2 linked regions of the Nodosilinea sp. E11 genome follow. The protein of the gene in region 1 binds, or shares a complex with, the protein of each later gene. Links are inferred from orthologs where the notes say so. Each region holds a gene or a part of one and is shown on either strand. Other genes may lie near its edges. The genes, in order: pheT and pheS.

Region 1 (3,404 bases):
CCAGCGCCCGGATCATCCGATAGCGGCCTCGCAGCAACAGCTCTGCCCCACAGCATTGACAATGACTGACTGTGGGAGGGTTCTTAGGCTTTGAACAATCGGGTTGGATGCAGTAGCTCATGCGGCCCAAGGTGGTGGATGTCTAAACGAGGCTCAAAGGCCTCATCTGGGATTGAGTTGCCAGCAGCGGAGGCCGTCAACAGGGAGCCACAACACCGCGAATGCGGGGGTTATGAGGGCCGACCCCATGCGGTACTGCCACATTACCCCAATTGTTCCCTCTTTCCGAGGGGGGTTATAGCATTCATCCCAAGGGATATATACTTCTGCGCGAAATTGAGGCGAAATGTGAAAAGTCGATGAAATTTCGATCCCCCTTTGTTAAGTGACCTAGGGGAGATGTGGTCAATCGGCGGCTGTCCTTTGGGTAGATGCAATGGCCGCAGGGTAGAATGTTTGGGCAATAAACCACAGCGTTCTAGACGTTTTAGCGGTCTCCTAGCCCTACCATGCGCATATCTCTGAACTGGCTCAACGAATACGTCAATGTCCAGCTTTCTCCAGGGGAGCTGGCTGATGCCCTGACCATGGCCGGCTTTGAGGTCGAAGATATTGAGGACAGACGCACCTGGGCTGATGGCGTGGTGGTCGGGCGAGTGGTAGAGCGCACCCCGCACCCCGATGCCGATAAACTCAGCGTTTGTGTGGTCGATATTGGTGAAGCCAATACGTCAACTATAGTGTGCGGCGCTGCCAATGTGCAGGCCAACATCTACGTGGCCGTCGCCACCGTCGAGACCTATCTGCCCGTAGTTGATTTGACCATTAAGCCCCGTAAATTGCGGGGGGTACCCTCGGCAGGCATGATCTGCTCTCTAGCCGAGCTGGGGTTGGCTAAAGAGTCTGAAGGAATTCATATCTTTGAGGCGGAAGCCCTAGAGCTGGGCCAGGACGTGCGCCCCCTACTAGGGCTAAATGACGTGATTTTGGACGTGACCTCCACCGCTAACCGGGCCGATGCGCTCAGCATGGTGGGTATTGCCCGAGAGGTGGCGGCGATTACGGGGGCAGCGCTGCATTTACCAGTCACTAAGTCCGTTGCCGTCCCCAGCAGTTCAGGGGCTCCGGCAATTTCGCTGCCCGATGCCAAAGCCTGCCCCATCTACATTGGTACGGTGCTTGAAAATATTGCTCTTGGTCCGTCACCCCAGTGGTTGCAGCAGCGACTCCAGGCGGCGGGCACCCGCCCCATTAACAATGTGGTAGACATCACTAACTACGTGCTGCTGGAGTGGGGCCAACCGCTCCACGCCTTTGACCGCGATCGCCTGGTGACGACCGGGGACAGCCTCAGTCTCGGCGTGCGCTACGCCCATGCTGGCGAAACCCTGGTTACTCTTGACAGTCAAAAGCGCCAGCTAGCCCCCGAGACGCTATTGATTACCGCCAATGACCAACCCGTGGCCCTGGCTGGGGTGATGGGCGGCGAAGCCACTGAGGTCCACGACGGTACTGTAGCCGTCATGCTAGAGGCCGCTTTTTTTGATGCGGCGGCCATTCGCAAGTCGGCCCGCAGCCAGGGGTTGCGCACCGAGGCCTCGGCCCGCTACGAGCGAGGGGTAAACCCGGCGGAGTTGGTACTCGCCTGCGATCGCGCCCTCCAGCTCCTGCAAGAGGTAGCCGGAGCGACCGTGGTGGCCCAAACCACCGGCACCACTGCCCTAGGAGCCACCATTCCCAGCCGGGTGCTCACGCTGCGGCTGAGTCGGGTCACCCAACTGCTCGGCCAGGTCACCAACTTGGGTGACCACCCCCAAGACCTACCTCCCGAAACGATTCAAACCCTTTTAGAAACCCTGGGCTGCCAGGTTGTGGCGACCGAGGCTGCGGGCGTGTGGGCGGTGACGGTGCCTCCCTACCGCTACCGCGATCTAGAGCGCGAAATTGATTTGATTGAAGAGGTAGCTCGCCTCTACGGCTACAACCACTTTGCCGATACCCTGCCCCAAAAGGCGATCGGCGGCTCGCTCTCGGTAGAAGCGGCCCTGCACCGTCGGCTGCGCGAGTCCTTTCGCGCCGCTGGGCTAACGGAGCTGCTGCACTACTCGTTGACTAAACCGATTAGCGATCGCCAGGTTACCCTCGCCAACCCCCTCTTTCCTGAATACTCTGCCCTGCGCCAGGATCTAGTCGATGGTCTGATTGAGGCCTACGCCTTTAACCTCAACCAGGGCAACGGCCCGCTGAACGGGTTTGAGGTTGGCCATATTTTCTGGCAAGACGAGGCGGGTATTCACGAGGCGGAAGCGATCGGTGGCATTGTGGGAGGCGACGGGCGATCGAGCCAGTGGGTTACCAGTGGTCAGGCTCAACCGCTCACCTGGTACGAGGCCAAAGGCGTGCTTGACGGCGTGTTTAGTCGCCTGGGGCTAGCGGTTGACTACCGCGCCGACAGCACCGATCCTCGGTTTCACCCCGGTCGCACCGCATCGCTGTGGGTGCGGGGGCGGCTAGAGCTGGGACGCTTTGGCCAGCTACACCCCCAACTGCGCCAGCAGCGGCAGTTGCCCGCCGAAGTCTATGTGTTTCAGCTCAACTGGTCGGCGCTGGAGACCTGCCTGGTGCCGGTACTGCAAAAGTCAGTTAAGTTCGCGGCGTATTCGACCTTCCCGGTGAGCGATCGCGACCTGGCCTTCTACGCTCCCCTAGAGGTCACCGTCGCCCACCTAACGACTGCCATGACCAAAGCCGGGGGCAAATTGCTAGAGTCGGTCGCCCTCTTCGACGAGTACCGGGGTGAAAGCGTCCCCCAAGGACAGCGCAGCCTAGCCTTTCGATTGGTTTACCGCTCCCCCGATCAGACTCTTACTGACGATGCCGTAGACCCTGTTCACCAAAAGGTGCGTGCCACCCTAGAGAAACAGTTCGGCGTAACGCTGCGCAGCTAAGCGCTCCAAAATCCGCGTTCCCAAGTCGGCATCTGATACTAAATCCTATCTGTCTACCCCCGATTTGTCGGGGCATTGCAGTGCAATGCTCCTACGAGGTATCAATTTCGAATCGGGGTTTTGTAGGTCAGATTCGGTATGAGCAAACGTCACCAGGGAAAGCGGGCTGGGCCAGAGCGCTTAGCTGTTGTCAGCTTCCGCAGTCGCAGGCGGCTGCGAATGACTCTGCCAAAGCCGATAGCCGCCGTAGCCAAGCGCCGCCAGCAGCACCCAGTAGGGGCTAAAGGCTAGCAGCCACAGCCCTAGCTTTAGACCGCTAACGGTGAATGTTTTGACCGACTGGGTAGCCGATTTCCAGGTGTTGCCAAGGGTTTCGCCCACGGGCCGCAACGGTGGCACTGAGGTAACAGGGCTTTGCAGGGTCAGGTCAATTTGGGAGAAGGCGACTTGACGCCG
Region 2 (3,268 bases), 2.5 Mb from region 1 along the record:
ATCTAACAGATCGCCTACGGCTGTGAGGTTATATTGCAGCGGCGTAACCGAAATATAGCGATCGTGAATGGCCTGAACATCGGTGGGTATGGTGGTCAGAGACTGCTTGAGTTCGGGCGGCCAGCCCTGATTGGGCAGCGGATCTTCGAGGTCTGCGATCGCTTCCCCTGCCAGCCAGTAGTAGGTTTTGCCGCGCGGGTCGAGGCGTTTCTCAAACTGGTCAAAATAGCGACGAATACCCTGGCGAGTGATTTTGGCTCCCTTGATCTCGGCGGCGGGCAGGGCTGGCACGTTGACATTGAGCAGCAGGGGAGCTGCCAGCAACCCACTCGCCCCCTCGGCCAGCAGATCGCGAATAAACTCGGCGGCAGGGGCAAAGTTGCCCTGGGTAAAACTGGTCAGGCTGACTGCGATCGCTGGAATGCCCTCCATCATTCCCTCCATCGCCGCCGACACCGTGCCTGAGTAGACTACGTCGGTGCCCAAATTAGCGCCGTGGTTGATGCCTGAGACCACCACATCTGGCGGGGTTTGCATGAGCGCCCCCAGGGCCAGCTTGACGCAGTCGGCGGGGGTGCCCGAGCAGCTCCAGGCCTGAATATCTGTTTGAAAAACTGAGTCAATCACCTCAGCCCGGATAGGCTTGTGCATGGTGAGGCCGTGGCCGGTAGCCGATCGCTCGCGATCGGGGCAAACCACAGTGACTTGGTGCCCTGCTGCCGCCAGGGTGGTCGCCAGGGTACGCATCCCCAGGGCAAAAATGCCGTCATCGTTGCTGATTAGAATGTTCATGACTGTTCCCCACCACACTAAAATAGTTAAGCTAGATCGCGGATCGCCAGCCCAGGGGATCTGGGGATCGGTACAGGATATACGGCATGCATAACCACCCAGCCGCGAGGGTTAGCAACCGCAAACCGTAGACCTCGCACCGTACCCCCCCAACTACCCCTCGACCCTACTCCCGTCGTGGAGCACCTAGCCTACCATTCCAATACTTTTGCACCCTACCTATGACCGTCGCACCCACCTCGCTCGAAACCGACCTGATGGCCATGAAGCAGGCCGCCCAGGGCGCGATCGCCGCTGCTACCACCCTAGACGAGCTAGAGCAGCTGCGGATTGGCTATCTGGGTAAAAAGGGCCAGCTCTCTAAGGTGCTGGGCGGCATGGGCAAACTGTCAGCCGACGAGCGCCCTCGCATTGGCGCGATCGCCAACGAGGTTAAAGAGCTAATTCAGACCCAGCTCGACCAGGGCAAAACCGCCCTCGAAGCCGCCAAAATTGAAGCCCAGCTGGCCACAGAAACCCTCGATGTGACCATGCCCGGCATTTTTCACCCCCAGGGCCGGGTACACCCGATTAACAGCATCATCGATCGCATTGTCGATATTTTTGTGGGCCTGGGCTATACCGTCGCCGATGGCCCCGAGGTTGAAACCGACTACTACAACTTTGAGGCGCTCAACTTCTTGCCTGACCACCCGGCCCGCGACATGCAGGACACCCTGTACCTGCCCGATGGCCAGCTGATGCGCACCCACACCTCCAACACCCAAATTCGCTATATGCAAGCCAACGAGCCCCCCCTGCGGGCCTTGGCGATTGGCCGCTGCTACCGCCGCGACACGGTAGATGCCACCCACGCTGCCGTCTTTCACCAGATCGAGTTTTTTGCCGTCGACACCGACATCACCTTCACCGATCTGCGGGGCACCATCAAAGTTTTTCTAGAAGCCCTCTACGGCGATATTCCAGTGCGGTTTCGGCCTAGTTTCTTCCCCTTCACTGAGCCTTCGGCAGAGGTAGACGTCGAGTGGCAGGGCAAGTGGCTAGAGATTTTGGGCTGCGGCATGATCGACCCTAACGTGCTCCAAGCGGTTGGCTATGACCCCGAAGTTTACAGTGGCTTTGCGGCTGGGCTGGGGGTAGAGCGTCTGGCCATGGTGCAACATCAAATCGACGACATTCGCCGTCTCTACACCAGCGATCTGCGGTTTCTGCGACAGTTTTAGGGCAGGCTCGGGCGATCGCTCGTCGTTGTCGCCCAAGGGAATACTAGGGTTAGCCAATGAGCCACAGCAGTTTAACCGTTGTGGCTCATTGGCATTGCTGGGCTAAAGCCGCGATCGCCCAAGTCTGGGCAACCCCTCGCCCCATTAGCCGACAGAAAGTTCTTCCTAAACAAAACTTGAGCAGCTCTCTGCATACAATAAACTGTATACAGAGACATCACGGTTTATGATGGACTGTAACGTTTTCTGGAGTCAAACGTTTCATCTCTTCACCATACTCCTCCCACTAAATACCCATGGCTCTACTACAAACCCTTAGCATCAATGGCAAGCGCCTCAACCAAAGCATCGATGACCTAGCTCAGATCGGGCAGCTAAAGAACGGTGGCATTTGTCGATTGGCCTTTAGCCCGGAAGATCTGCAAGGGCGGGAGCTGGTGCGGCGATGGATGGTAGAAGCGGGTTTGAGCACCTGTATTGACACCGCTGGTAACCTGATTGGTCGCCGCAACGGTCGTACCAACGCCCCGGCCATTGCCACCGGATCTCACATCGACACCGTCCCCTGCGGCGGCAAATTTGACGGCACTCTCGGTGTGTTAGCCGGGATAGAAGTAGCCCGTACTCTCCACGAAAACAACATTCTCCTAGAGCATCCCTTCGAGGTAATTGTCTTTGCCGATGAAGAAGACACCATGATCGGCGGTCGCGCCATCGCTGGTACTGCGACCCTCGAGGCCGCCGACTACCACCGCAAAGACGGTCGCGCCATCGACGAGGGCGTCAACGCCGCTGGGGGGAACTGGGATCAGCTAGCGCTATCTAAGCGCACCCGCGATGACATCTGCGCCTTTGTCGAACTCCACGTTGAGCAGGGCGGGGTGCTCGAAGCCGCCCAAAAGCAGATCGGCGTAGTGCAGGGCATTGTGGGCATGCAGCGCTATCAAATTCACATTGCCGGACGCCCCAACCACGCTGGCACCACACCAATGGATCAGCGCCAAGATGCCCTCGTGGCAGCCGCTCAAGTGGTGCTAGTGGTCAACCGCCTGGGCACGCGCCCGCCTGGTCAACAGGTGGCCACCGTAGGAGCCCTACAAGTGTGGCCCAACGCCGACAATATTGTGCCAGGGCAGGTGCAGTGCAGTATTGATGTGCGCGATCTCAACCAATACGTCATCAATGATCTAATCGACGACCTAAAGGAAGAACTGCGGCTGATTGCCCAGAATACCGGCACCAAAATCGAGATT

The links.
Region 2: the proteins of pheT (region 1) and pheS are in contact, whole or in part, in a crystal structure (PDB 6P24), measured with the Escherichia coli proteins. The link is inferred for Nodosilinea sp. E11 from one-to-one orthologs.

What each region holds. Positions count from the first base shown.
Region 1 is NZ_CP136520.1:959,023-962,426, forward strand. What follows is about bases 145-3,228. They hold pheT (phenylalanine--tRNA ligase subunit beta), read left to right. Parts: upstream 145-509; coding sequence 510-2,948; downstream 2,949-3,228. Other genes in these bases: RRF56_RS06645 (DUF4349 domain-containing protein), read right to left, coding at 3,129-3,228. Also shown: RRF56_RS06635 (protein kinase domain-containing protein), read right to left, coding at 1-121; more of RRF56_RS06645, read right to left, coding at 3,229-3,404.
Region 2 is NZ_CP136520.1:3,466,377-3,469,644, reverse strand. The notes cover bases 67-3,014. They hold pheS (phenylalanine--tRNA ligase subunit alpha), read left to right. Parts: upstream 67-1,013; coding sequence 1,014-2,015; downstream 2,016-3,014. Other genes in these bases: RRF56_RS17550 (Zn-dependent hydrolase), read left to right, coding at 2,312-3,014; surE (5'/3'-nucleotidase SurE), read right to left, coding at 67-792. Outside these bases: more of surE, read right to left, coding at 1-66; more of RRF56_RS17550, read left to right, coding at 3,015-3,268.